2 regions of the Psychromonas aquatilis genome follow, and region 2 is predicted to be linked to the other one. Evidence: predicted binding sites of a transcription regulator. Region 2 holds the regulator's gene; the other holds the start of a gene.
What was found. The regulator MetJ, encoded in region 2, represses methionine synthesis genes. The targets are predictions, from matches to a motif close to TAGACGTCTAGACGTCTA.
Positions count from the first base shown of each region.

Region 1 (15,823 bases), on a different contig from region 2:
TTCAATCACAGCTACCGATAACGAACTTTCTTTCAAACTTCTTGCTAATGCTAAACCTACCATTCCCCCACCAATAATGGTGACATCAAAAGACTGCATCATGATAAACTCTCTTTTCTAAACAGATCAAACTGCCCTTTGGCTTGTTCAATAATAGGCATCGATAAACAAGGAAATAAGCTCATTGCTTGTAATGATAAGTTACGAGGGAAACTCAAAAGAGGATCTCGATTACTAAAAATACGCACTAAGCTATCGGTCATGAAAATGCTTTGATTATGATCTTTCTCGCGGTACATCCAATACTTATTCAACATTGAAAATGAGCCGATATTATTTAGATCACTCTCAGCAATCACTTTTGCTAATACACAGACATCACGCAACCCTAAGTTAAAGCCTTGTCCAGCCACAGGATGTAAACTATGTGCGGCATTACCAATACATACTACTCGGTGAGCGATAGGCCTACTTGTTTTTAATAAACTTAATGGATAAATATCACGTTTCCCAGTTGTCGTGAAGATACCTGCTCGATAACCAAATCGTTGCTGTAAATGCATTAAAAAGTCAGCATCGGACAGATTTGCAATGGCATCTGCCTCGTCACCCTCAACACAATAAACTAATGAAAAACGGTTATCTGTTAAAGGTAATAATGCAATGGGTCCACTTTGTGTAAATCGTTCATAGGCAATATCTTGATGGCAACTAGCACTTTGTATATTACAAATAATGGCACTGCGTTGATAATCGTCACAACTGCTTTTTATATTCGCCAACTGCCTAACCTGACTTTTACTACCATCAGCGCCAATGCACAATTTCGCTTCAACCTGTTCACCATTGCTTAAAGTACACTTAACAGCGTCAATGGACTGTTCAATTGCCTCTAACTTCACTTGGTACAAGGTGGTTAATGAAGGATACTGTGATAAAGCTTCTGCAAGTACCTTACCAACACGTCTTAATTCGACGACATAGCCAAACGCATCACCTTTAATCTCAGGTGCTAAGGTTAATGAATTAAAGTACCCTTTATCGGAAACTTGTATCTGCTTAATAGATTGCGCATCAGGTTGAATATCAGGCCATAAAGAAAGGTCATTTAAGATATCAACGGAACCCGCATTTAATGCAATACAACGCGCATCAAAACTAGGATGAAAATGCTTAATGGGGTCATCTCTTTTCGCATTTTCATCAACTAATAGGATATTTAATTGTGCATTTTTCTTTAATAAAGTTAGTGCTAGTAAACTCCCAGACATCCCAGCACCAATGATCACAAGATCGTAAGAGGTCTCATTTGATGCTGTATTAAGACAGTCTTTTTGTTTTAAATTAACCATGCATTAATGCTTCAATTTCTTGAATTGTTTTTGGTACCGCGCTAGTCATGATTTCACAGCCTGATTCAGTGACTATTAAATCATCTTCAATACGAATACCAATTCCTTTCCAACGTGCTTCTACGTCAGCATCTTTACTAATATAGATTCCGGGTTCAATGGTAATTGCCATGCCCGCTTGTAAAGGACGAGGGTTTGCGACAGTACCGACATCACCAACATCATGCACATCAAGCCCTAATGGATGCCCTAAACCATGCATATAAAAGTCTCTGTGTGCATCATTTTCAATCAAGGTTTCTAAGTCACCTTTTAAAATACCTAAATCAAGTAAGCCTTGAGTCATTTTTACAACCATTAACTTGTTAATTTCCAACATGCTAATGCCCGCTTTAACTTGATCAATAGCGAATAACTGACAGTCTAATACAAGCTGGTAAATAATCGCTTGTTCTTTTGAAAAGCGCCCATTAACCGGGAAAGTACGCGTAATATCACCTGCATAACCTTGATATTCGGCGCCTGCATCGATTAAGACTAAGTCACCATCTTGGAGTATTTGATCGTTTTCAGTGTAATGTAAGATACATGCATTATTGCCACCAGCAACAATACTGTTATATGCAATATCTCGTGTACCTTGCTTAGCAAATTCATATTCAACTTCAAGTTGTAGTTGAAACTCAAACATACCTGGCTTACATTTTTGCATTGCACGCAGGTGTCCAAGTGCAGAGATTTCACCTGCTTTTCGCATTAGCTGTTTTTCTGCTTCACTTTTAAACATACGCATTTCATGAACTTGCGGCTGCCAGTCTAAAAATTGATTTGTTTTAATCAAGCCACTTCGCGTTTTACTGCGTAAGTTATTTAATACATTTTGTAATGGTTGGTCAGTTGTTTCACCACTTAAAACCGGGTAGTAAATGCAATCAACATCAACCAATAACTCACCTAGTTTTTGTTCAAAATCATCAATCGCAAATGCGCTATCTACTGCCAAGTCGGTTAATGCGGCTTCTTGACCTAAACGGTAACCATGCCAAATTTCTGCATGTTTATCTTTTTTACGATTAAATAATACCGTAGATGTTTGGTTATTTTTTTTGATTAACAACAAACAAGCTTCAGGTTCTTTAAAACCAGATAGGTAATAAAAGTCACTATTTTGTCGAAAACGGAATTCAGTGTCTTTACTACGAGTAAACTCTTGGTTAGAGGTGAAAATAGCCATACTATTATCAAGCATGCTATCAAAAAATGTTTTTCTGCGTTGTATAAATTCAGTCATGTAGCCTCGATTAATGCAAAGTATTAGAAACAGTAGATGAGATATGGCGAGAGAAATGATTAAAACACAGCATCGCGCTGACACGAAGGTATTCAACAATTTCAGAGAAAGCAATTTCAGACTCTTCATCTTCCTGTTCAAAGTCTAACGATAATTGGGAAATATCTCGAATATCTCTTATCACCTCTTGAACGTCATCAGGCGCTTGATTCAATGATTGTTGTACCATGCCAAAACCAACTAAAAAACCTTGAGACCATTGTGCCATCGCTTCTGCACGCTCATCTAAAGGCTTTTCATCGTCAGGTAATAGTAGATTAAACCCCAATCCATCATCAGAGCATTGTTTAACGACATCGGAGTAGATTTCTGAGATTAAGTTTTTTACGGAATGTGGCAATCCCATTCCCTCATTGACGACATCATTAAATAAAGGCTGCCAACTATTATCTTCAAGTTTGATACCACCACAAACAAAGCCTGATAACACACCGTGAGTTTCTGCAGCGTTCGTGAATAAATCAGCCGCTTCAAGGGCTTGCGATATCTTATCAAAATTAGGTAAAACAGAAGAATTCATTTCGATACTCTTAATAAGCTAAAATAGAGCAGTTATTCTATCATCCAGAAGATCTCGTCGCCAGTAAGTACTTGAAAGTTGATAGCTAGGTCGATATAGTTCGCGGATGGTAATAGATTTATTTTAGGGAATGCATTGACTCCCTTATATCAGCAAGACTAACGGGGGCATTATGGCACAGCTAGACATCACAATTTTAGGCCAGCAATATAAAATAAGCTGCCCTGAAAATGAGCAACAAAGCTTATTAAACACAGTAGAACAAGTTAATGAACACTTACAAGAGATGCGCAATAGCACTCGTTCGCTACGTAGTGAACAATTAGTGGCAATGGCTGCTTTAAACTATCGTCACCAATTAAACACCATACAAGAAGAAAATAAAGCACAGACTGATAAACTCAATAAACGCATTCAGCAATTACAAGATGCGATCAATGGGGCTTTAACGAATACCAAGGTAGACCCAAATAAAAAATAACGGATAAAATTTTTAATTCAATTCCCAGAAAATCATACCTATCAACAATACTAATTATTCGACTTAACTGGCTTGATGAACAGTAATTAGTATTGTGTTTAAAAATTCTACATACGCAAAGAAATATCCATTTTTTTGATCAAAAACCTTTTAAATCGTGAAAAATATAGGTACAGTTTATTCAACCCTCGGGTACACGTTAATCTTGACTAAGTCCCTGAGCCGATAAGCATTACCCTGGTGAATTGTTTTGGATACTTTTGTGTAAACTCGACTTGTATCGAGAAACCTGCGGTAGACATTGATACACCAACCTTGACCTTCGGGTTCAAGGTCACAGTCAATAGCGGTATCCTTGGGTTATCTATTCTTTCATACAACCTCTCTCCTTTTTATGTCACCTATTAATCAGTATTTCACCTCACTGGAAATTGGATAATATAATGCCTAACGACATTGCATTAGAACAAAAAAAACTTCGCCAAGAAATTCGTACAAAACGAAATAATCTATCAGCACAACAGCAGCAACAAGCCACAGATAAAGTGCTTTCACGTTTAATTAAACACCCTAAAATTTTACAAGCAAAATCACTCTCGTTGACGTTAGCTTATGATGGTGAACTGGATCTCATGCCATTTATTGATTGGTGTTGGCAGCAACAAAAAAGTATTTATGTGCCTGTCATCGATCCTGATAAAAAAGGTAAACTATTATTTTTGGCATACAAAGAGACCACTGAAATCATCAAAAACAGCTATGGAATTGAAGAGCCTGCATTAATCAAAACACAGTCAGGGACAGGTTATTTGAATAGTTGTGGTAGTAATGACTTAGATGTTATTTTAACCCCGCTGGTGGCTTTTGATCAGTATGGTAATCGGATGGGAATGGGTGGCGGTTACTATGACCGATTATTAACTCCTTGGTTTACTGAGCAAGTAGGTCCCTACCCTATCGGGTTTGCACATGACTGCCAATATGTTGATAGTTTAGCGACTCAAGCCTGGGATGTCCCTTTACCAGAAGTGATCACTCCTCAACAACATTTTCACTTTACCCAGAATAATAACGCCCTATTAATATAACTTAGGTACTAACTAATCTTGCCTTGTGTTCACATTCTCTAAAAACAAAAAAGAGCCTCTCGGTATTTTCACCTTATTTAATCTATATGGGGTGACGGCCATACTCAATGAGTACTAAAAACCTTTGAAGGCGAACTGTAAATGTTTAATAATTAATTACCGACCAACCTCGGTAGCACATAAAGTTATATATACTTACAACTTAATTTTACTAAGCAAGAGCTCAATATTAATTAATAACCTGACAAATAGAAGGAAGGGAAACTACAAAGAAGCTTATTATTTAAATAGCTAGACCTAGTTATAAAAAACAATTACCATTCACCCTAAGGGCTTATTTTTACAAGCATCGCTTTAGCTTTTGGCAACCTTTTTGTAATTGCTTTGTATGTAGGACCTTTTCTAACATCAGCGTATTTACTTGTCCCATGTTTAACATAAAATTTATTAACAGTATTTATATAGAGCTCGCAATAAAAAACCTCTTGCTCATAATCCTTAAGCTTTTTTGAAAGAATCGCCACTCTTTCAAAATAAAATGGAGCGGGTACCTCATCTGCCTTTTCCATTGTATCCAGCTCGGCTTGACAACATCTTTTCATACATTCGATATCATCTTTTTTATCCTGAGCTAACTCCCAAGTCTGCTTTCCATCAACTAAATTTGCACCGCCTGTCAATTCAGTTATTCGCTCACCAGAAGTTTTTACCCTACCATCTGATTTATTCAAAGATGGATTAGCTCGTCCAAATAGTTTGTTTAATATACCCATTGAAACTCCCAGCATTAGCACTTTATTTGCCAATTTATATATGTAGATGCCGAAGTGGTGACTGCCGCCAGCCACTTCGGACTTTTAAAAGAAGTAAGAAATGATATTTGCAATAGTAAAACACAAACCTGTAAAGGCTGTTATGACTTCCGCTAAATCAATTTTAACTTCAAGGTTAAGAGAAATTTTCATGGTATAAACCCACTTAAAAGACTCAACCGGTTGAATCGTTAAAGATTCGTTTTTTATATACCGCAGTGCAATGCGGTTGAGCTCCCCCTAACTAGTATGGGAGATTGCTCAACAGACGCCTTTACAGAAACTCACGGAGATACCTGTCCGTACCACGGAGCGCCCTTTAGCCGCTTACCAAGCGACAATCGGAGTTGGTGACCCCGAAACTTTAAAAGTAAATGAAAATATGTTGCAAAAGAAGAACTGCTCGTAAAGTATCTTATATATAACAGCTAAAAGATATACTTTCACTTCACAAAGAAGAATATACCCCTGCTTAGGTACCTTAACAAGAAAGAATAACTAACGAATATTATTAAACTTTGCCACTAAGTTATTCTTAGATGTAAACACAAGGTTTACCTAAAGATAAAAAACATTATCCCTATAATAAAAATAATACTTATAACCATTCCCACAGCTTGATTGTTTTGTTGTTCAGTTTGTAGTTCTATATTTAGATCATCGACCCTTTTATTTGAACAGGCGCCTAACTCTTCATTATATATAGTTAAAAACTTAGCAGCGTCTTTTTCACTTAACCTCTCTGCAAAGTCAGTTAATTTATCTTGCTGCTCTAAAGATACTTGATAAACATTACCGCCTGCATTTACGATGTCTTGTAATTCCCCAGAGTTTTTTTCTGCTAACTTTCTAATGGTTTGCCTATCTATATTTTCAATTAAAATTTCAAATAAAGTTTCTTCTTCGATATAAGAACCTACATCCTGCAAAGTTAGCTCAACCATATCAGCACCAAGCTCTCTTTTTAGGGTGTTTTCTATATTTGTAAATATAGACTTATGTGAATAACCACCTAAAGGTGACTTTCCTTTTGAAGATAAAGTAACGAAACAATAATTATTACTTTCTGTTTCTTTAATAATAAAAGTTACGACCTCGCCATATGAGTTCTTAACTAAAGACTTTAACTTAGAGCTTTCAGCAATCGCACTAAAGTTATGCTCATCTTCCGATGTAACTCTAAGATCTGCTATATGAAAAGCATGAATCATATGTTTATAAGCCTCCTTAGAGTCTAGATATAATTTTATCTTTATTTCATCTTCTCTTTTTTCAATAATTGCCATACACATACTCCACTATTTTTCCTGAGTAACGAGCAAACCAAAGGTGTTTCCCGTAACTGCCTTAATACATTGGTTTAGTGATTGCTTTAAACGCAATAAACCAAATACTTTCCCATCAATTTACAGGGTGTAAAACAATATCTTCCCAAGTAACAAAGGCGCCATCTTTTCTAACATTTACAGGGATTCCACAAGTAGTTTCATAAGCTTTGAAACCATCGAAAGGTTTAGAATTCGGTTTGTTTGTTATTTGTGTTACCTGTTCTAGAACTTCATACTCATTTCCTAATGCATCACTAAATAAACCTAAATTATTAATTTTCATTGACTAACTCTTTTAGTAAAAACTTTAAAATTAAATAGTAATATAAATATAACAGGTTAATAAAATAACCGCCATTTTGGGTTACTTTTGTTTTTTGAGAGGACGTACAAATCAATTACGCCTTTTGATAGGTTATTTCATTCATGTTATAAGCAGATACTCAGTTATAAAGGTTTTTAAGGCAAAATACCAAACAAACTAAAGCCTAAATCACCCAGTAAAGCCAATGAAGCCTTAGATATTTTGCAAAACCTATGCACTTACATTTAAGTCGTATGTATTATGCTCAGAAGGTTCTGCACTAAATGATAGATATTTTAAATTTGATTATATCCACCAGACAATAAGAAAGGGTGTTAGAAATTATAGATATAAAAAAACCCACTCAAAAGTAGGTTTTATTTGGTGTAACAATCAGATAATATTATTTGTAACCATTCACCTAAATATACACTTTAGTTTTAGTCTAAAGAGCCTCTCGGCTCTTTTTAAGATGAAATCAGATGTCAGACTTTAAGCGCCTAACAATAACTTATCATCATCTAACTCTTCACCGTCATTTTTAGCCTGAGCGAATAAGTTAAGTAAATCTTTAACTTCATACCCGGCACGTTCTGTCCCTGATAAATCAAAGATGATTTTACCTTCATGCAACATGATTGTACGCGAACCATGATCCAAGGCTTGACGCATTGAATGAGTCACCATCATCACGGTTAATTGCTTCTCTGTAATAATTTGTGAAGTAATATCCATAATCAAAGCAGCCGTCTTAGGGTCAAGTGCAGCCGTATGCTCATCAAGTAGTAAAATCGAGCTAGGTTGCAGTGCAGACATCAACAAACTAACCGATTGACGCTGTCCCCCTGATAATAGTCCCATTTGGCTTTCAAGACGGTTTTCAAGCCCAAGATTCAAACGGCTTAACTGCTCACGAAAGATATTACGCATTTTACTGTTCAACGCAGAAGAGAGTCTTCCTCGCTGTCCACGGCCATAGGCAAGCGCCATATTTTCTTCAACGGTCAAATCACCACAAGTGCCGGCTAATGGGTCTTGAAAAACACGGGCAATATCAGCTGTTCTTCCTGTTGCAGGTAATTTAGTCACATCTCTATCACCAAAAAGAATTTTACCTTTAGTGCTTTTAATGTCACCAGCAATGGTATTGAGTAAAGTCGATTTACCTGCCCCGTTAGAGCCGATAACAGTCACAAACTCACCCATTGGGATAGTTAAATCAATACCACGTATTGCTAGTTTCTCTGTTGGTAAACCTCGGTTAAAGGTAACGTGTAGCCCTTCACAACTAATCATGCTTCATTCCTCGCTGCTTGTTTTGCTTTCCATTCATTACGCAGTTTAGGAAAGATCAATGCCAAGGCAACTAGTACTGCCGTGATCAAGTTTAAATCCGATGCACTAAAACCAATAAAATCAGCATTAAGCGCTAAAGAAACCGCTAAACGGTATAATACAGAACCGACAATGCAGCTTAAAACAATCACATACATAGAACGGCTTGCAAATAAAGACTGGCCAATAATCACAGCAGCTAAACCAACAACGATCGTACCAATCCCCATGGTTGAATCAGCAAAACCGTTGGTTTGAGCAAATAAAGCGCCGGCTAAACCCACTAAGCCATTAGACAAAGCTAGCCCAGCGTAAACCTTTTGTTTTACAACAATACCATTGGCTTGTGCCATACGTTTATTTGAACCAACAGCACGCATTGCCAGACCGTATTGAGTGCGTAAGAACCAAGCAACCAACAAACCACCAACAACAGCACACACTGCGACAAATATAACGCGCATATACATATCAGGTAAGCCAAATAGGCCTTCGAATGGCGTTAAAATAGTTGGCTCCATGATAAGTGCCACATTCGGTTTACCCATCACACGAAGATTTATCGTATAAAGTGCAGTCATGGTTAAAATACTGGCCAGTAGATGCAAGATATTAAAACGTAAATTCAACCATGCCGTTACTAACCCTGCACAAGCGGCAGCTAAAGTACCGATTAGCGTAGCTAAGAAAACGTTAACACCCATTACAATGAGCGTTGCTGTTACAGCAGCTCCAAGTGTAAAGCTACCGTCAACGGTAAGGTCTGGAAAATCTAAGATACGAAAAGTTAGGTAAACACCGATAGCAACTAGGCCATAAATCAAGCCTAGTTCTAAGGTACCCATAAAAGAAAAAAGTGACATTTATATAAACTTCTTATTTAATAATTTGAGTAGCACGATCAAGTACTGTTGTTGGAACTTCTACACCCATACGTGCAGCCATTTTAGGATTAACGAACAAGTCAGTACCTTCAGCCATTTTGACATCGATATTACCTGCGTTTTCACCGTTTAAAATACTCACTACAAGCTCACCAGTTTGACGACCTAGGTCAAAGTAGTTATAACCAACAGCGGCAACAGCACCACGAGCAACAGTATCGGTATCACCAGCAAACACTGGTATTTGTGCATCGATACCTACCTTAATAACTGATTCTGCAGCACTAATAATAGTGTTATCGATTGGGCAGTAGATAGCTTGTACCTTGCCCACTAATTGCTTAGTTGCAACCATAACATCTGAAGATTTAGGCGCAGCCGCTTCAACTATTTCAATACCCATTTCAGATGCCGCTTCTTTTAAAGCAGCAACACTTGATACTGAATTCGCTTCACCTGGATTATATGGCACACCAACTGCTTTTAAATCAGGAATAAATTCTTTAATTAAAGCCAGATGTTGCTTCACATTAACCATATCCGATAAACCTGTCACATTACCACCAGGTTGCGCTAATGTCGGTACTAATTTAGCGCCAATAGGGTCGGTAACAGCAGAGAATACAACTGGAATATTTTTACTTACACTTACAGCAGCTTGCGCTGAAGGTGTCGCAATAGCCACAATCACATCAGGTTGATCACCAACTAATTTACGAGCGATTTGTGCGGCAATAGCTGGCTGGCCTTGAGCACTTTCATAAGTGAATTTTAAATCATCGCCGCTATAACCATTTTCTTCTAACACTTCTTTAACACCGTCACGAACAGCATCTAAAGCAGGGTGTTCAACAATAGCAGTCGTTGCAACATAAACAGGTTTTGCTTGAATACTGCCAGAAATGACAGCAGCGGCAAGAAGAGTACTCTTAAGAATTGAATTTAGCTTCATTTTTTAGTCCTTTAGGAAAGCATAATAATGGGAACAAACTGTATAAAGTAGTGTTAGCCTATTTTGAACCGTACCAGTTAACCTTAATAATACAAGTCTCTAATAGTAATTTGTACGAAAAATTAAAGCACATTAATAATTAAAATAAAAATAGCTCAAAATCTCTGCATAATTATAAACTTTATAACGAAGGTGGGTAATAAAAGATTAAGTAATTGCGGGCATGGTATGTTTTTAAAATGTATAAAAAAAGGTATTAAACAATGTTTAATACCTTTATGTAATACGCATTATATTATGAAAAAGGAATTACCAACCTTTAACAACACCACCATTAAAGATTTCTAATGCTGCTTGGTAAACTTCATCTGTTTGATATGCTTTGATAAAGTTTTGTACAGCTTCAGACTGAACATTATCTTCACGCGCAACCACTAAGTTAACGTATGGTGATTCTTTATCTTCAACAAATAAACCGTCTTTTTCTGGAGATAAGTTGATAGAGCTTGCATAAGTTGTATTGATAATAGCAAGGCTCACATCATCTAATGAACGTGGTAATTGTGCCGCTTCTAATTCAATAATATTTAAGTTTTTCTCACTGCTTACGATATCTAATACAGTCGCTTGTAAACCAACACCTTCTTTAAGTGTTAATAGCCCTTGTTTCTCTAACAAGATTAGAGAGCGACCTAAGTTAGTTGGATCACTTGGTACTGCAATTTTATCACCTTCTTTTAGCTCATCCAGTGATTTAATTTTACTTGAATAACCAGCAATTGGGTAAACAAAAGTGTTACCTGCAATAGCAAATTTATAACCACGGTCAGCGACTTGCTGATCTAGGTATGGTTTATGTTGGAATGCATTCGCATCAACAGAGCCTTCGTCTAATGCAGCATTAGGTGTGATGTAATCAGAAAAAATCACTAACTCGACATCAAGGTCGTATTTTTCTTTTGCAATTTTTGCAGCCACTTCTGCAACTTGTGCTTCAGCACCTGCGATAACACCTACAGTAAGGGTATTATTTGGCGCTTCATTTTCAACAACAGGTGCTTCTTTTTCACCACACCCAGCTAATGCGACAGTTGAGGCTAAGCCAACAACAGTTAATACTTTTTTAAGATTAAAATTCATATTTTCTTCCTATAAATAATTGATAAATAAAATGAAATTTTTAACGATGATCAACACGTTTAACTAAGTAATCACCAATTGACTGAATAAGCTGTACTAAAATCACCAAAATAACGATCGTAATCATCATTACCACAGGGTCAAAACGCTGATATCCATAACGAATACCTACATCGCCTAAACCACCACCGCCAACAGTACCAGCCATTGCAGAATAACCTACTAGCGTCACTAAAGTGATGGTTGCTGCATTGATAATGCCCGGTAATGCTTCTGGTAATAATACTTTTTTAATTATCTGAATCGGTTTCGCGCCCATTGCTTGAGCCGCTTCCACTAACCCCGCAGGGACTTCTAATAAAGCACCTTCAACTAAGCGAGCGATGAAAGGAATTGCGCCAATTGTTAATGGTACAATCGCAGCGGCCGTACCAATAGATGACCCGACGATAAAACGAGTAACTGGAATTAACGCTACTAATAAGATAATAAAAGGAATAGAGCGCCCTATATTAACGACAACACCTAATATTTTATTAAGCGCAGTGTTTTCTAATAAGCCATTCTTCTTACTAAGGTGTAACAATACACCTAATGGAATACCAACAGCAAAGCCGATTAAACCAGAGGTAAATACCATTACCAGTGTTTCCCATAAAGAGCTCACCAATAATTCAATTAGGCGAGTATTCTCAGCCCACCATGTAAACACAGTATTAACAGACATAACCTAACACCTCTAACTCTATTTTTTGTTCTTTTAAATATTGAATAGCTCTATCTGCACATTCACTAGGGCCAATAAATTCTGCTAACATCAAACCAAATTTCACTCCACCGACATAGTCCATATTCGAGCTTAAAATACTAATATCAATATTAAATTCTCTAGCAACATGGCTAATCACAGGTGTATCAACAGAATCACCTGTAAACTCAAGTCGAATCAACGGATAACTATTTTCACTAGGTGCTGCTTGTAAGCGTTCAGCATAATCAGCAGGAATAGAAAGATCTAATGTTGAACGAATAAAGTCACGAGCAAGCTCAGTTTTAGGATGGGCAAAAATATCCCCTACTAAACCTGTTTCAACTAATCGACCACCACCAATGATAGCAACCTCTTCACAAATCCCTTTTACAACAGCCATTTCATGGGTAATTAATAAAATAGTTAAATTTAACTCTTTATTAATTTTACGAAGTAATTCTAAAATCGAAATTGTTGTTGCAGGATCCAGTGCACTCGTCGCTTCATCACACAATAAAACTTTAGGGTCAGATGCCAAAGCACGGGCGATCGCAACACGTTGTTTTTGCCCGCCACTTAAGTTAGCAGGATAAACATCACGCTTTTCAGCCAATCCAACTAATGCTAATAACTCCTCAACCTTAGTCTTTATTTTACTTTTACTAACACCCGCAAGCTCTAACGGTAACGCCACATTATTAAATACTGTACGTGATGATAATAGATTAAAATGCTGAAAGATCATGCCAATCTTACGGCGAGTTTGAGTCAAGTCTTGCTCAGATAGCTTAGTTAAATCAACGCCATCTAATAGCACTTCCCCATCAGTGGGGCGCTCTAATAAATTAACACAACGAATCAATGTACTTTTACCAGCACCTGATGAACCAATAACGCCAAAAATACGGCCTTGCTCAATACTTAAATTGATATCTGAAAGTGCATTAATGGGCTTATTCCCTTGATAAAACACTTTATTAACATTTTTTATTTCTATCATCAGATTTCCTGAAATTGAATGACTGTTATGGATAGGCTTATTTTACAGCCTAAATCATAATTACGAGCGCAGTCTAAGCCATCTAGACGTCTAAATCAATTAATGATTACGTAAAATCAAAGATATTAATCTCCAACGAATAAATAATGCTACCAATTCTTAAACAACATCAGAAAATAGCTTAGCAACACTTAATTTCATTAAATCATTCCCTGCATTTATTAAATGAGAAATAAAATAAATATAAATAATTTTACAGCGATAATGATAAGTATTACCATTCTTGGCTTGTTTATACATTTCCCCATTTCTTCTTAAAATAAAAGGTTCTCAGATATGAAAGGTTTCAATCTCATTCGTAATATCACCTCTGTTGTTATATTCGCCATTTCTTTTGTCACTCTGCCGAGTTTTGCCAGTACATTTCCAGTAACAATAACCGACATTGCAGGACGTACCGTCACTATTGAAAAAGAACCTCAAAATATAGCACTCTCTACAGGCCGCGTATTTTCATTATTAGAGATTATTTACCAGCAAGATGCCGCTAAACACTTGGTCGCTTGGCGTGACGATATGCGTGCATCTGCTCCTAGCATGTATGCAAGTTATATTAAAAAGTACCCAAGCCTTAAAGATATAACAACGATAGGTAAAATAAAGTCAGGTGAGTTTGATGCAGAAAAATTTATCAACATGCAAAATAAACCCGACTTATTTGTTGTTGATCTTTCTAATATTAAGCTTGCACAAGACAAAGGCTTATTGAAAAAGCTAGACAAAGCAGGCATTAAAGTTGTTGCAATCGATTTTCGAGAGCATCCTGTAGAAAATACAGTGAAATCAGTGACCTCTTTAGCAACGGCGCTCGGTAAAAAAGAACAAGGCCAACGTTTTGCAGAATACTATCAAGCCCATCTAAAACGTTTAACCGACGCTGTGAATACCCTACCAGCAGAGCAAACAAATAAAAATGTCTTTATTGAACGTGCTGCTGGTTATAACGAATCATGTTGCCGTACCTTTTCTGATGGCAATATGGGCGCTTATATCCCATTATTAAAAGCCAACAATGTCGCAGATAAACCATTAAAAGGGGCATTAACAGGGCAAATGTCGCCAGAAAGTGTATTAGTAGCACAACCAGATATTTACATTATGCAAACAACAGGTTGGTTAGATAAAGAAGGCAACCCAACGTCAGGTATCCCTTTAGGTTACGCGCCGCTAGATCCTGAACAAATCAAAAAATCGACAACTAAGTTAATGGATAGAAGCTGGTTAAAAGCAACTAATGCCTACCAGTCTAATAATATCTACTCGATATACATGCCTTTTTATAATTCACCATACAACCTAGTGGCTATTGAATATTTTGCTAAATGGATCCACCCTGCTTTATTTAAAGACCTCAACCCAGAGCAAACCTTTGAAGAGATGAACCAACGTTTTGCTGGTCGTACACTATCAGGAAAATTTGGCCAGAATAACGCACAGGTAATGCACTAATGAAGCAAAGCATGACGCTTTCTGACAGTGCCTTCATTGAGCAAGGCTCTGTAAAAGAAGAAAGCAAAACAAACCACTTGACTGATGCGCTAACAATACATCATTCACGCCTTAAAAAGAAAAAAGTGGCGCTGGTTGTGCTCTTTTTTTTAAGTTTAATAGGATTGATAGCAGATGTTCTGATTGGCTCTCACGGCCTTACACTCGGACAGGTAATCAGTGGTGTTTTTAATCCTGCATCCAGTGATATTGTGACTCAAACAATTATTTGGGATATTCGTATGCCGATGTCGCTGATGGCACCATTTGTTGGAGGAGCGCTGGCAATTGCCGGCGCACAAATGCAAACAACGCTCAATAACCCGTTAGCAGACCCTTATACATTCGGTGTATCTGCTTCAGCGGGATTTGGCGCTTCATTAGTTATTACCCATATTGTTTCAATTCCTTATATTCCTGAAGAATATCAGATTGCCAGCATGGCTTTTGTCATGTGCATGCTCACCACCTTTATGATCGCAGGCATCTCATCAATTAAGCGGATCTCAATTGAAGGTGTTATGCTATTTGGCGTGGCTACTATGTTTGCTTATGATGGCATGTTAACCATGATGCAATATATCGCCACTGAGACACAGTTACAGACATTGATTTTCTGGCAAATGGGCTCATTAGACAGAGGTAGTTGGGGAAAAATTACAACGTTAGCGATTTTACTACCAATTGTCATGGCCATTATGATGAAAGACGCTTGGAAACTATCTTCTCTAAAAGTAGGATTAGAGCGTGCTGAATCAATGGGTATTAATGTAAAACAATTACGTATAAAAACATTATTACTCGTGTCTTTAATCACTTCATTATCCGTTTCATTTGTTGGTGCGATTGGATTTGTAGGCCTAGTTGGCCCACATATCGCTCGAATGATTCTTGGTGAAGATCAACGTTTCTTCCTACCAGCTTCATTTCTGCTCGGGGCAGTATTAGTAGAACTTGCGTCTATTGCTAGTAAGTCG
Region 1 covers NZ_JBAKAZ010000029.1:19,410-35,232, forward strand. The annotation lists gene V6256_RS08970 (FAD-dependent monooxygenase) at 1-102, opposite strand, end outside; gene ubiH (2-octaprenyl-6-methoxyphenyl hydroxylase) at 99-1,352, opposite strand; gene pepP (Xaa-Pro aminopeptidase) at 1,345-2,643, opposite strand; gene V6256_RS08985 (UPF0149 family protein) at 2,654-3,223, opposite strand; gene V6256_RS08990 (cell division protein ZapA) at 3,396-3,704, shown strand; RNA gene ssrS (6S RNA) at 3,886-4,070, shown strand; gene V6256_RS09000 (5-formyltetrahydrofolate cyclo-ligase) at 4,148-4,792, shown strand; gene V6256_RS09005 (hypothetical protein) at 5,119-5,565, opposite strand; gene V6256_RS09010 (hypothetical protein) at 6,159-6,890, opposite strand; gene V6256_RS09015 (hypothetical protein) at 7,006-7,215, opposite strand; gene V6256_RS09020 (ABC transporter ATP-binding protein) at 7,729-8,532, opposite strand; gene V6256_RS09025 (ABC transporter permease) at 8,529-9,434, opposite strand; gene V6256_RS09030 (ABC transporter substrate-binding protein) at 9,448-10,407, opposite strand; gene V6256_RS09035 (MetQ/NlpA family lipoprotein) at 10,717-11,547, opposite strand; gene V6256_RS09040 (methionine ABC transporter permease) at 11,588-12,274, opposite strand; gene metN (methionine ABC transporter ATP-binding protein MetN) at 12,264-13,298, opposite strand; gene V6256_RS09050 (ABC transporter substrate-binding protein) at 13,635-14,807, shown strand; gene V6256_RS09055 (FecCD family ABC transporter permease) at 14,807-15,823, shown strand, end outside.
Region 1: metN (methionine ABC transporter ATP-binding protein MetN) is a predicted target of MetJ. The motif match lies at 13,374-13,391, and genes of this name have one in related genera.

Region 2 (15,823 bases):
GCTGATTTAATTCTTATCGCCCCTGCAACTGCAAATGCGATAGCACGCTTACGAGCGGGAATGGCAGATGAATTATTAACAACCTTATGTTTAGCAACGCCTTCCCCAATAGCGATTGCTCCTGCGATGAATCAACAGATGTATTTAGCAGCAGCGACGCGGGATAATTTAACGGTATTAGCTGAGCGCGGAATACTGGTTTGGGGGCCAGGCCAAGGTATACAAGCTTGTGGTGATGTTGGTCCAGGTCGTTTGTTAGACGTCCCTGATTTAGTTAAGTTATGCTGTGATTTTTTTACTCCCCAACAGCCATTATTAGCAGGGGTTAATGTTGTTATCACTGCAGGGCCAACTCAAGAAGCGATAGATCCTGTTCGTTATATTAGTAATCATAGTTCTGGTAAAATGGGATTCTCATTAGCAAATGCAGCTCTTAGTATGGGGGCTAATGTCACTGTTATTGCAGGGCCTGTTAATTTGTCATTAGCAGCTGACATTAAGCGTATCGATGTTAAAAGTGCAAGAGATATGCATCAAGCTGCACTAGCATCGCTGGATACTGCGGATATCTTTATTGCTTGTGCAGCTGTTGCTGATTATCGGACTGAAACCGTTCATTCTGAAAAAATGAAAAAACAAGCCGATACAGATGTGATTACCTTAACCTTAGTTAAAAACCCAGATATTATTGCTGATGTAGCAAACGCTGAGAATCGTCCATTTTGTGTCGGATTTGCTGCGGAAACAAATGACATCGAAGCTTATGCTTTAGGTAAATTAGCACGTAAAAACTTAGATTTAATTGCTGCAAATGATGTATCGAATAGTGCTCAAGGTTTTAATAGTGATAATAATGCATTGACTGTCTTTGCTAAAGATAAACGTTTCGATATCCCATTGTGTAATAAAAAAGAAGTTGCGATACAATTACTTAAAATCATAAGTGAGCAATATAAATCAATTTCTTAAGAGTATAGTAAAGGCTCCTATTTACTTTTATTTAGGTGAGTAAAAATAAAAATCTTTGTATTTTAGCGGGATATACAATATTTAGGAGGTAGCTTTGGGCTGTCAAAATAATACTAATAATAACAAAGGAAGTTATTGAGATGTCTACAATGACCAAGAAGAAAACAAATCGCAAGGATGATATTTTAAGTGCGTTAGCGATTATGCTTGAAGGGAAGCCTGGCCAACGTATCACAACAGCTAAGCTTGCTGCTGAAGTCGGTGTTTCTGAAGCTGCTTTATATCGTCACTTTCCAAGTAAAGCGCGGATGTTCGAAGGGTTAATTGATTATACAGAAACGGCTATTTTTAGTCATATCAATACGATCAAAGATCAACAAAAAGACACTTTTGTGCGGATCGAACATATTGTTTATTTCTTGTTAGCTTTTTCTGAGAAAAACCCTGGAATTACGCGCATTTTAAGTGGCGATGCTTTAGTTGGTGAAAATGAAAGGTTACAGTCACGTATTGAACATGTTTTTTCTAAAATTGAGTCTCAATTAAAACAAACATTAAGGGAACGTCCTGCTTCGGATGGTCAAAAATTTGAGATGGATGAAGGGATATTGGCTAACTTATTACTAGCCTATATTGAAGGACGAATGGTTCAGTTTGTACGATCTCAATTTAAACAAAAACCTACCCAAAATTTTAAAACTCAATGGCTATTTTTTAATAAGCAACTGGTGATTAGTTAATATCATAAAAGGAGTTAGGTATGTCAGAAGAAGGCAAGGTAGCAGAAACTGTTTCAGAAGTACTGGGAGAGAGAGTGGATGTGGTTAGTCATGCACTTCATTGGCTCGTTGAAAACCAAGACTTGCTAGTAACATATGTATTAAATATTGTTTTTGCTATTGTTACGTTAGTAATAGGGATGATGTTAGCACGTGTGATTTCCGGCACGTTTCATAAAATATTAACTAAGCGTCAATTTGATATTACTATTGTTGACTTTGTTTCTCACATGGTGCGCTATGTGATTATTGCTTTTGTTATCATTGCCGCATTAAGTCGTCTTGGTGTTGAAACAACGTCGTTTGTGGCCATTATTGGTGCTGCTGGTTTAGCTGTTGGTTTGGCCTTACAAGGTTCTTTATCTAACTTTGCTTCTGGTGTATTAATTATTGCTTTACGTCCTTTTAAAGCTGGAGAGTATATTGAAGCAGCAGGTACGGCTGGTGTTGTTGAGTCTGTTCAAATATTTTCAACTACATTAACGAGCCCTGATAATAAATTTGTTGTTGTTCCTAACTCTGCGATTTTAAGTGGCAATATTATTAACTATTCTCGTAAATCAACACGCCGTATCGATTTGGTAGTTGGTGTTAGTTATAACGCAGATTTAGCACAAACCAAACGTATTTTAGAGACGATTGTTAAAGCAAATGAAGGTGTTTTAAAGTCACCTGAACCTCTAGTTGCTGTAGCGGAATTAGCTGACTCAAGTGTTAATTTGGTTGTTCGTCCGTGGGTACGTGGTGAGGATTATTGGCCAGTTCGCTTTGAGTTAATGGAAGCAATTAAAAATGGCTTAGATGACGCTGGTATTGAAATTCCATTCCCACAAATGGATGTCCATATGGATAAATAGAGCCATACTATCTTATTTTATTAAAACCAGCCTACGGCTGGTTTTTTGTTTTATAGGCTTAATAACGCTTTCTATTTATTCAAAAAATGATATTTTAAGTAAATTGCCCGATTAAAAACTAAAAATAAGAGGCAGAGGTAACATACAAGTCGGCTGTTTATATCTAAGCTATAACCTTTGCCTTATAATCAAACCTAAATAATCTACTGAAGATAAACTATGCATAATCCATTTATACAAATCGAAGGCTCTAAACGAAGTCTGCATGTGCAGGTGGCACGTGAAATTGCCCGGAAAATATTATCCGGAGAAGTTGCTCAAAACTCAATTATCCCAAATGAAATGGCATTATGTGAACAGTTTAGTGTAAGCAGGACTGCTTTGCGTGAAGCAATAAAACTACTAACCTCGAAAGGGTTGTTGGAATCTAAGCCTAAAGTTGGGACACGAGTAAAATCAAGAGAAAATTGGAATTTTTTAGATGCTCAATTACTTGATTGGTTGATTGACCTTGGTGACAATGAAGTGGTTTATAGAGAGTTTTTATCATTACGTAAGGCTATTGAGCCGGAAGCCGCTGCATTAGCTGCGCAAAATGCAACGGTGCAACAACGTATTGAATTATCTTCTACCTTTCAAAAAATGGATGAAATATCCAAAAACTTTGACGCTGAAAAATGGATGGAAGTGGATATGCATTTTCATCGGTTGGTTTTTCTATCGACTGGCAATAGTTTTTATCTGCCATTTGCAAATGTGTTATGTACTATGTTTAAGAGCTTCATTAGTCACTCTTCAGAAGAAGGTGGAACTTGTATCGGAGAGCATAGAGCTATTTACGCTGCCATCATGGCTGGCGATGCAGATAAAGCACGACAAGCAAATACAACGCTATTAGCAAACTCTAAGCATAGATTACCCCCTGGCACATAGCGCCTAATAAATTCAATAAAAAACCCGTTATTAAGTTAAATAACGGGCTTTTTTTTATCTCAGTTTTAGCACTTGTTTATTTAATAACAACAGGGCCTTTCCAAGAAATTGATTGACCATCAACCGTCACATCTGAAGTGGTATTTTCATCTACACCTACAACATTACTTACACAAACAGTGAGTTTTTTATCATTCACTAAGTTAATCGAAATAACAGACGCTACTTGATCGTTTAGTAATACTTCAACTGAGTCAACTTGACCACGTGCGTTTAAACTCGCTTCAACTGATTCATTAAAGTAACCATGTGTTTCGTATACATTAGCAAATAAATGGTCTGCTGCTTTTTGACGTAACATAAACATAGGTTCGTTACGTAAGTTGAAGTCAGGATCATTTGCACCTGTGCGGGAAAATATAACTTCACTATCAGCATTTGCGCTACTAATCAGTGAGTAATAGCTATCACCCATTAACCATGTTGTTAGTGATGAGCCTTCTACTTTACCTTGTCCAAGATTCCAAAGATGCTGATAACCATGTGCATCACCTAGAGTATTTAAACTTTTGTGTGTTTGGTATTCAAAATCCGTGCGAATGATTTGTCCTTTGTAATGAACAGGGTAATCATAAGTGTGTTCTTCTTCACTGATCATACGGAATAGGTCGATGATAAGCGGTTTTTCAAACTCTTCTGATTCAAGCATGATAACCGTACGCTGTTGATCAACACCCGTATAATAATCACGTGCAAAGGCACTCATTGCTTGTAATTTGCCATTATCTGACTGATTACCCAATATAGTAAAGTGCTTTTCACCGTTGTGTTGTTGTGCAATTGCAGTCACACCTTGGTTTTGACTTGTTTGATCTACAACTACAGTGTTGTGTGCAACAGTTTGCTTACAGTAACTCTTATTTTCTGGAATGTAACGACCACCAAACTTCGGTTCAATATTAACCCAACGACCGTAACCGTAATCGTTAATAAACTCTTGGTTATTATTGAATAAGCTGAGGTGTAAACCATCAAAATGGCCATGGTCTAGTGCAGAGTGAAGTTTAGCATCACTACCGTGTTGGCCGTACCAAAGTAGTGCCATACTATCGTCTGATTTTGCATCACGATGACGTAGAATTGTTACACCGCCACATTCGCCTGCAGCACCATCTGTTAGGCTTAAACTACCCCAATTAAAGTTAGGTACTTCAGCATTGTTTTCTAGTGCATTAGATAATGTTGCACCCGTGTTGTGTACCCACACGTGGTCTTGATGTTTCGCCATTGCTAACAGTGTTTCGTTTTGTTCGTAACGCTCAAAACAGATATTAGTTGCTAATAAAATACCAAGATCTTTAATGTCCATTGTACGTGATGAGTCATTTAATGCTGGTAATGTTCCATCTGGGAATGCTGTTGACATAACTGCGTAAGCAGTTGTTTTAATTACTTCATTTTTTAACTTATAAATACCAACTTCAGGTTGACGACGTTCAATCGCTTCTGCGAATAAGAAGATAGGACGTAACGAGAAACGATGGTAGTACGGACCTTCCATGTAATAACCATCAGGTGAGAATAATTGCGTTAATTGAGCAATGAAACCACCAGAAACACTATCACCTTTTAAGCCATATAATGCTTTGTCTACTGTTGCTTGATCATTGATTGCATAAGCACAAATACCCGCACTGGCAACAGACCACAGACCGTGATTATGAATAATATCGAAGTTTTCTGCATAGGTAACAACAAACATTTCAAGCATTACTTTGAATAAGTCGTTCTCAATAAGTTGTTGTTGATCTTCTGTTAACTCATGGCGAATACAAGAATAAGCACACGATGAATATAACATCCACATGTTTTCGTTTAATGTTTGATGGAATAAACGACCTGGTTTATTAGTGTCGCGGCTAATGTTTAAATCGCGATGTTTATAAACCTTTGCATATTCCACTAGCATGGTTGTTGCGTAATCTAGGTAACGCTGTTCACCTGTAATTAAGTATAAACGACCTGCTAGATCTAGGTGGATGTAGTTTTGTTTGTGACGGTTATGCTCGTAGCCGCCAGCTTCACCGTGCCCTGGGATTTCGATACCGATTGGCATGTAAGCTTCAAGCGCTTGAATCTCTTCTGCAATAGAGCGACCAATGAGTGAGTCTGCACCTACGTGTTGACGTAAATCTGCTGCTTGTTGATAGCTTATTAGTAGTGGTTGATAACTCATTATTAAGACCCTTTTGTTTCTACGGCAACAAATCCTTGCCAGCTGTATGTTGTATTATTAAATTCGATTGTGCTTTGGCTTTGTTCTGTTGCATTTAACTTGTTATTAACCATTACTGTTAATGCAAAATCATCTGCAAGGATTTCTACAACAGTTGCATCATCGTTAAAGCCAACAACATTGATTGAATGTACTTTTCCACGAGCATCTAAACTTGCTTCTACTGATTCATTAAAATAACCGTGTGTTTCGATAACATTAGCAAATAGCGCATTTTTAGCTTGGCGACGTAGAATTAAACTTGTTTCACTGCGTAGGTTGAATGAAGGATCGTTCGCACCAGTACGCGTAAAGAAAACCGTATCATCTGTAGATGCTGCACTTAACCATGTGTAGTAGCTGCTACCTTGTAACCAACTTACTAAGCTTGTGTCTTGTGCAGGACCTTCGCTTTCATTCCATAAATGTTGATAACCAAAGTCATCGCCCATTGGATTTAATGTTGCGTGTTGTTTGTGTTCAATGTTGGTACGGATGATTTGACCTTGATATTGTAAAGAGTAATCGTATTGATGTGCTTCTTCACTGATCAAACGGAATAAATCAATCAATAATGGTTTTTCAAGTTGCTGGTGTTCAACAAGGACCAATGAGCGTTGTTGGTCAACGCCAGGGTAGAAGTCATAAGCATAAGCACTCATTGCTTGCACTTTACCTTCTCCGATAAAGAAGTGCGGTACTCCATGTTTACTATCTGCAGTATCAACATCAAAATTATTTTGACAACCTGCATCAACAGAAACTAAGTTATGGGCAATAGTTTGGCGAGCATAAGACTTGTTTTCATCAAGGTAACGACCACCAAACTTAGGCTCAATATTAACCCAACGACCAAAGCCGTAATCACGTAATACTTCTTGATTATTATTAAAATAAGTCATGCCCAGTGTATCGAAGTGTCCATGTCCCATACCATGTTGACCATAGTTCATCACAAGTTGGCTAATATCGCCTTTACTATTTTGCATGCGGATAAAGCCTTGTGCACCTTTATCTCCATCTGGACCTTCATTTAATTCAACACTTGGTAAACAAGGAACTTCCACTGATTCTTGTGCTTGATAAGCTTGAGATAATGCAACACCGCAACCGCTGATCCAGATTTGCTCTTGAATTTTAGCAATACCGTATAAATTTTTATCTTCAGGGTAATGTTTGGCATATAAGCTAACAGCGATAACGACACCTTCATCTTTAATATCCATACTTTTAGATGCATCATTTAATGAAGGGAAAACACCGTTAGGGTAAGCAGTTGAGAGTAAAGATTGGATAGTTTTAGCGATCACTTGCCCTTTAAAATTAAAGATATCTAATTCAGGACGGAAGCGTTGAGTTAATTCTGCTAATAAACATAAAGGGCGTATTGCATAACGATGGTAATAAGGGCCCTCTATATAATAACCAGACGGAGCAAATAAATTACTTAACTGTGCAAGGAATCCACCCTGTATGTCATCACCGGCTAAACCGTGTAATGCTAAGTCAATATACTTTTCTTGGCCAATTGCTGCGCCACAAGCTGCTGTTGCTGCAACAGCCCAAACACCATGATTATGAATTCGGTCAAAATCAAAGTCATATTTGACGGTTGCAACTTCTAACATTGGTTCAAATAGTTGACTCTCAATGTGTTGGCGTTGCTCTTCGGTTAACCAGTGTTTAATGCAGCTATAACCTAAGCTTGAATATAACAACCAAACGTGTTCATTCAGCATTTGATGAAATAAACGTCCTGGTGGATTGGTGTTACGTTGAACTTGGAAACCCAATGCCAAATATTTATCGGCATATTGGGTTAATAAGTCTGCTGCAAACTGAGCGTATTTTTCTTCACCTGTAATTAAAAATAAACGGCCAGCTTGGTCGATATATTTATAATTTTGTTGGTGTTTATTATGCGCATAACCACCTGCTGGGCTGTGTCCTGGAACATCAATAGGTAATGCAAGGTAATTGTCCGTATCGCGAATCAGAGCATCGAGGCTGACTCCCATTAAACTTGGTTTACCGAGCTCTTGTTGGATAGCTTCAATCTCTTGTTGATCCATAAGAACAGCGTTGACGTTGGAAGACATATTGACCTCTATTGCATAAAAGTGGATAAAAATAAATGGATAAAGTAATACAAATAAACTTTAAAATCACTTTATTTTTTAGTTTTTACGTACTGTGTCTACATTTTTATTTTTTGTATTTGTATATATGGCTTAGCATTTTTTTTGATTGTAGAACGTCTATCTAATGCACAGTTTAATGATTGAAATTGATTTTTATTGCTTTTTTAGTGCGCTTAGAAGGGAGGTAAAAAGTTAATCTTATTGTTAATGCTTCTAGTTGTATTACACCTTAGATTGAATGTGCTGATAGCTCATGATCTAGATCACACATAACGTCTTTTTGTATTACAAATCGATTGTGGTAATGTACAATTTTTCATTTTATAAATCTGTTTATTTGTTTTTCTACTATTGAAGAGTGATAAATACCTGCTTTAAAGCAAGTTAATAATATGAATTAGCGCAGAGAAATACGCTCTGTATAAAGTACTTAGAAATTATTAGTATAAAATACGAATAACGATACCAGTACCATTTGACGATGGCTTGAGCTGGTTAATAATGAAAATTAATTTTTTAATTGAGGTGATAAATGGCTAGTTTTAATATCGCATTAATCGGCGAATGTATGATTGAACTACAGGATGTAGGCGGCACATTACGCCAAGGCTTTGGCGGAGATACTTTAAATACAGCTGTTTATTTATCACGTTTAACTGCTAATAAAGCGCTTAATGTAAGTTATGTAACAGCATTAGGTACAGATAAAGTAAGCCAAGGAATGGTCGATAATTGGTTATCGGAAGGTATCAATGATCAATTTATTCAGCGCTCAGAAACAAAACAACCAGGTATTTATATTGTAGATACAGATGACACAGGCGAGCGTAGTTTTATGTATTGGCGTGCTGATTCAGCTGCTAAATACTGGTTAGAAACAGCCAGCGAAGAATTACTTGAAAACCTTTTAAAACAAGACGCTATCTATTTATCTGGTATTAGCTTAGCGATTTTACCAGCAGATAGCCGTGAAAAGTTATATGCCTTGTTAACCGAATATAAAGCAGCTGGTGGTAAAGTTATTTTTGATAATAACTACCGTCCGAAATTATGGGACTCGCAAGAGCAAGCTGTTGAAAACTACAAAAAAATATTATCAGTGACACATACTGGACTATTAACATTTGATGACGAAGAGGCTGTTTTTGGCGATACCTGTATCGAAGATTGTATTAAACGCTCATTAGCACTTGGCGTGACTGAGATTGTTATTAAGCGCGGTAGCAAGGAATGTTTAGTTATTACAGCAGATGATCAAATTAGTGTTAAAGCAAATTTAATAGAAAAATCTAAAGTTATTGATACTAACGCTGCCGGCGATTCATTTGCCGCAGGTTATATGTCTGGCCGTTTATTAGGCGAAAGTAGCGAAGCATCGGCAATGAAAGCACATAATGTTGCAGCAACCGTTATTCAGCATAAAGGTGCCATTATCGATGCACAATTTATAGCTCCATTCGTAGATTAATTACTTACAATTAGGAAATAAGAAATGACAACATTAAACGAAAAACTACAAACATTGAAAGTGATCCCTGTTATTGCAATTAAGGATGCTGCTGATGCTGTTCCACTGGGTAAAGTATTAGTTGAAAACGGCATGCCATGTGCAGAAATAACTTTCCGTACTCCTGCCGCAGCAGAATCAATTAAAAACTTGCGCGAAGCATTTCCTGAGATGTTAATTGGTGCGGGTACAGTATTAAACAGCGAAACAGTCGATCAAGCAATTGATGCTGGCGTAGATTTTATTGTAAGCCCTGGTTTTAATCCAACAACAGTTAAATACTGTCAACAACGTAACATGCCAATTATCCCTGGCGTTAACAACCCATCTTTAGTTGAGCAAGCAATGGAAATGGGTTTAACTACGTTAAAATTCTTCCCTGCAGGCCCTTCAGGCGGTGTATCAATGTTGAAATCTTTAACGGCTGTTTACCCAGTTAGCTTTATGCCTACTGGTGGTGTTTCACCTGCAAACATCAATGAATATTTAGATATTGATGCGGTATTAGCTTGTGGTGGTACTTGGATGGTGCCTGCAAACTTAATTGATAACCGTGAGTGGGATAAGATTGCTGTTTTAGTTAAAGAAGCTGTTGCAGCTTTAGGTTAATTAAAAGCGGTTTATATAAAAAAGCCTTGATTATGTATGTAATCAAGGCTTTTTTGTAACAGAAGTATTTATTTATTTATATTTTCAGTTTGGTTTTTATCTAGTTCTTCATCTTCAGGTAATGGCTGCCCTGTGTAGGCATGTAGAAAAGCCTCACATAGCAATTCACTGTTAGTTGCGTGGCGTAAGTTATTCACTTGCCTTCTAGTTCGTTCATCCGTTAATATTTTAAGCACCTTAGTTGGGATTGAGACAGTTACTTTTTTTACCTGCTCACTTTTTTTACCGTGTTCGGCATAAGGGCTAATATATTCACCATTCCATTTTGTTGTCATAATAGTAACCTTGAAAAAAATTACTGTTATTTTACCTCGATTTTTTTATTATGGCAATCTGAACGTAAAGATGGCTAGAAGTCCATCACAAGAATTAAGCGTTAGTGACCATGAATGACGGTTTATTAAAAAGGTTCTGATTTATTGGTATCAAAAACGGTTAATGTTTCTCGTATACGCGGTTTTATTTTACTACTTTTAAATGGACTTAAAGATAGTGTTTTATCTTCATTTAATGAAATATCATAAAACTGAGGTAAATTAAAATTAACTTGCTCACTTACCTCATCGGAGAGGTAATTATTGGAAGCATAAAAGCGATTTACATTTTGTACAAATTCATTTTTGGAGCCAGCAAAGTTTAAAAAAGTTTCCACTTCATTTTCTGCATTTGCAATATATATATTAAAACCATCGGTGTGATTTTCAAAAAAGAATTGTATTAAACCTTCACTGATATGTGACTCGATGATATCGGCCGTTTGATCATAGAAGGTTGTTTTTAGATTTAAGGAACTAGCGGATAGTTTCTTATTCGATATATGGCTATAGATATCAACAGCACTTTCTAAATGTTGTAAGGATACCCCTTTACGTTCAAAGTAAAAACCAAACTTCCTTCCACCGGTCCATAGGGTTTGGACTGAGCGAGTATGTACCGTATGCAAACGTAATTGAATAAACTCATCAAGTTTTTTGCCAAAAGAGTTACAAATTTGTTCGCTGAAATGGCGGCTATAACAAAAGAGATCAATTTTACTTGGTGGTGATGCATCTTGATGCATTTTCGATAAAATCGTATTCAATGCTTCAACTACTGAAAATTGGCTATTAAAGTGTAATGTTCTTACTTCGTTCCATGAGTTACGGTATATAAAGTCGATACTGCCAATTAAGCTTTCTTTGTGCTCACCATAAGCCATCACATTATCAATCTGGTTTAATTCACTCTCTTCTGTATCTTGCCAATGCCTGGTTGGATCTTTTTCAACATTAAGAAAGATAGATAAATACTTAATTGCACAGGGGGCGCTAAGCGCTTTGTCGCTTGCTTTAGGAACATAAATAGGGAAAACACTGTATAAGTCCTTGGCAAATTGATTCAAATTTTTATCAACAAGATCAGAGCCTTGGTTGTATAAGTGAAGTTCAGTGTCTTCATCGTACAAACCGTTGACATAACTCCATGCAACGAGTTTAGATAAATAAGGTGAATAGCCTAAGCAGGGGGTATTAGCTAGCTCAAAAGGTTCTAGCTTACTATTATATAAATACCATCCTGCTTTATTTTTACGATGTTCCGGAATTTGAATGAGGCTAAGGTGCTTCTCTATTAAATTAGGCGAAATATTAGGGTTAATAATATCGACCTTACCCGGTAAGGTTTCATGAGCAGCGTAAAGTTTACGCGATAAGATGCCAATATCTTCAGCACTAATAGATTCACTAATATTATTAACTCGTGCAAACTTAATTAAATTACTATAGCTCAACATCAATGCATCAAGTAATAATGAGTTTGCTTGCTGTACTTCTCGTATTTTCCAGTTATGGCGATTATCTAAATCTATTATCTGGCTTTCAGTCCAGCCCCATTGTTTAATGAGGTTTTTTAAAATTGCTCTACGCCAAGAGGTACTTTCAGACGAAGAAGGTTTGGATAACGCTTCTTCTGTTTTGAAATAAAAGCATACTCGCACTAACTCCAAACGATTGAGGTCATTAATACTGATTAAGTAATCGCTAACTTTACTTAGCATCAGACAATAGGGATCTAAGTGCTCATTATAGAAATGTTGTTCTTGAAAGCTTTTTTTATAGGAAGTTGATATTAACTCTGTATTTGGATATTCCCATGAGTAAGCCTCCATTAAAATAGTTTTTAATGTTGCTTTGTAAGGGTTATCAATGCCTTTATAAAGTTGCCACAAAGTTGCACCGAATAACTCTTCAGCCGGTACAGAGTGTAAACCCCCAAGGTCTAACCAATCATCTTCTTCAATTTGTTTATTGTCATATAATTTTTTTACATAATCATCATAATCATGTTCGTGATCATGTGGAATTTGTCGCCATAAAATACGTTTGCCAGCAACGCGTAAAGATGTGCGATAGAACTCATCTAGCAGTAACATGTGTTGTGATGTACCGCATGACTCATCACTTAATTCTGCTTTATTGTTAACTCTAAATTTATTATCGGGTATTAGGAAAAAATTTAGCTCAACAGCTAAACTTTCAGCCCAATGGGTAATTTCCCAAGTTTTTTTATTGAGTAGTTCAACTCTATCAGGATCTAATTTATGTGAGTAACAAACCCAAATATCTAAATCACTTTCCGAACATTGTCCAATTGAAGAAGTACTTCCCATTGCATATAACCCGATGATTTCAGGTAAAGCAGGAGAGGTGTCAGGCAATTTAAAATCGAATAGTTGTAAACTTAGTGACTGTTGTTGTTCATTTGGGGTAAATTGGCAAATACCTTTAGGCACATCAGCATCAATATAGCCAGGTAAAGTAGGTTCATTTAAGTGCAGTAAGATTGGAAATATTTTAAAAACATTTGCCTCATCTTTTCTCATCAATGCTAAAGCAGAGTTTACGCGTAGGCGCGAAAACTCATCTGCTTTATTACGCAATTGGATGATTTCTTGACTCAATCTATGTTCCATGTATGTAAGTGTTATTTAATATTTTCTTTAGAAAACTGTGAGCATTATAACATTAATTAGTTACTATTGGTAAATATTCACTTTGCCTGTATATGCTAAAATCCCTCGTAAAAATACGAGGGATGAAAGGGGATTATGAGGGAATTTGATATGGTAAAGGTGCACAGTAAAGTATTGAATCCTCTACTTCTTTTATTCTAAATGTTGCTGAAGAGCTGGTGTCTTTTGGTAATACAGCTAACATTTCAATATGTTGATCGCCATACTGACAGGCTGAAATAACAATGCCAACTCGCTTCCAGTTTTCCCCTAATAAAACTTCAACAGTTTGTCCTGGTGTAGGGGCATTATTTGCGTTACCGGTTAAAATAAACATTGCTCGTTTATTTGCACCTCGATATTTTGCTCTAGCAATTGTTTCTTGCCCAATATAACAGCCTTTAGTAAATGAGATGCCATCTAACGCCTGTAAATTGAGCATTTGAGGAATAAACTGGCCGGTTGTTTGAGCCTCAACAAAGCCAACACCTGCAGCAATATTCATTGCATTCCATAAACTATCATCGAAAATCTCAGCCTTATTTTGTAAGTCAGATAATAACGCATCAGCAACGTCATTCTTCATGATTGCCATATAGCGAAGAGATGGCGAAGGTTGTTTTATTAAGACAGTTCCACTCTCAAGTAAACGGCTGGTTTCATGTGTTGCTGCCGTATCCACCTCTGCTGCAATATATTCAGCTGATTTTCGGCCGGCTAAACCAAATATTTGGTATTCAGTTTCTTTTTTTATTTCTACTTTAGAGAAAGCAGCGTATTTTTTTAGTTCAGGTAATTGAGTCTCAGAGACAGAGCTCGGTTGAGTTAATAACACTCTATCTTCTAGCATAATGACTCGTGTAATACTCCACACTTTGCCTTGTGGATTACAGTGTGCTGCTAATGTTTGTTGTCCTGGTGTTAATGCTGCTAAGTCACAGGTTAGTTGCCCCTGTAAGAAAGAAATCCTATCTTCACCGGTAATACTGATTAAATCCCAACTATTCAGTGAACAAAGCACTAAGTCTGGTAATTGGCTAATATCTTCAAGTTGACTAAGTGTGCGCATGTTTTGCCTCATTTATGAACGAATATGTTTTTTATAATGTTATAGCTCACAGGCTATTTTGTCAGTAGTTGCTGTGAATAAAATGTTGTTGTTATGATGTTGTGCACTCTATACTGAATGAACAGAACAACCCAACAATTGTTCTTATTTATATCGATTTGTCTGTTGTGATGTGTTTTGAACATTATCCCAAGTATTTATTATTATGGGGCCATTTTAAAATGGTGCCCGGTACATTTTTAAAAGGAAGTAACCGTCATGTCTGAAGAGGTTTCTATTGCTCGTTTATTATGGGCTTGCCGTCGTGGGATGTTAGAGCTTGATGTATTATTTATGCCCTTTGTGAAAGAGGCATATAGTGATTTAAGTGATCGACATAAAATAGCTTTTCAACGTTTGCTTACTTGTGAAGATCCTGAGTTATTTGCGTGGTTTATGGGACATAAAGTCTGCCCTGATCCACAATTGGCTGAAATTGTTGATGTCATCCTTAAGCGCGTTAAAGTATAAGATTGTCAATAAACCATCGTTTATCGCCAAGTTATTGGCGATAATTGTTTTATTGGCTTGTGCTATTTTATTATTGTTATTGTGGGGAGTAAGCTGGATTAGCGGCATTATTCTCGTTCTGTACTTACTAACATCTTCCTATCTGGTTTTTTCACTTAAAACATTACCCTTTATTTGTCGCTTCTCAGAACGTGCTGATATTGAAGTTCAACAACCGATCTCAGTAAATGGGCGTATTAGCTCGCGCTCTTTTTATAATGCTTGGGTTATTTTTTTATGTGTGGAACAGTCTAATCCATTGGCCCTGGTGATGGAGAGGAAAGACAACAAACCCAATAAATGGTTTGTTGTCTTTAAAGATAGTATTGAAACCAAAGAGTTTTACTTATTGGCGCGTTTAATAAAACAAACTAAGTCAGCTTAATCTTTGTTAGGGTTTAAAATGGTTGGTTTTGGATTATCACTTTGCTCTGGATAGTCTAGGTTGTAATGTAGCCCACGACTTTCTTTTCTTTTAATAGCACTTTTAATAATGAGCTCAGCCACTTGCACAAGGTTTCTTAATTCGAGTAAGTTATTACCTACTTTAAAGTTACTATAGTACTCAGTGATTTCGTGTTGTAATAATTCAACTCTGCTTAATGCGCGTTGTAATCGTTTATTAGTACGCACAATACCAACATAATCCCACATAAATAAACGTAACTCATGCCAGTTATGCTGAATAACTACTTGTTCATCAGAATCACCTACTTGGCTTTCATCCCAATCTGGAATCGTAGGGAATTTTCTATTTTGATAGAAGGAGATACGGTTAATAATATCTTTTGCGGAAGCGTGGGCATAAACAATGCATTCTAGAAGAGAATTTGATGCTAAACGATTGGCGCCATGTAGTCCTGTATAGGTGACTTCTCCGATTGCATATAAACCATCGATATCTGTTTGGCCGTGGCTATCAATCATTACTCCACCACATGTGTAATGTGCAGCTGGGACAATAGGGATAGGTTGGTGGGCCATATCAATGCCTAATAATAAACATCGACGATAAATGGTTGGGAAGTGCTTAATAATAAATTCTTTAGGTTTATGGCTGATGTCTAAATACATACAATCGACACC
Region 2 covers NZ_JBAKAZ010000026.1:4,371-20,193, reverse strand. The annotation lists gene coaBC (bifunctional phosphopantothenoylcysteine decarboxylase/phosphopantothenate--cysteine ligase CoaBC) at 1-969, shown strand, start outside; gene slmA (nucleoid occlusion factor SlmA) at 1,119-1,709, shown strand; gene mscS (small-conductance mechanosensitive channel MscS) at 1,730-2,605, shown strand; gene V6256_RS08365 (FadR/GntR family transcriptional regulator) at 2,825-3,538, shown strand; gene V6256_RS08360 (heparinase II/III domain-containing protein) at 3,615-5,774, opposite strand; gene V6256_RS08355 (heparinase II/III domain-containing protein) at 5,777-7,912, opposite strand; gene kdgK (2-dehydro-3-deoxygluconokinase) at 8,487-9,422, shown strand; gene V6256_RS08345 (bifunctional 4-hydroxy-2-oxoglutarate aldolase/2-dehydro-3-deoxy-phosphogluconate aldolase) at 9,447-10,070, shown strand; gene metJ (met regulon transcriptional regulator MetJ) at 10,139-10,405, opposite strand; gene V6256_RS08335 (class I adenylate cyclase) at 10,531-13,068, opposite strand; gene ygfZ (tRNA-modifying protein YgfZ) at 13,214-14,188, opposite strand; gene V6256_RS08325 (FAD assembly factor SdhE) at 14,447-14,698, shown strand; gene V6256_RS08320 (protein YgfX) at 14,670-15,122, shown strand; gene nadB (L-aspartate oxidase) at 15,119-15,823, opposite strand, start outside.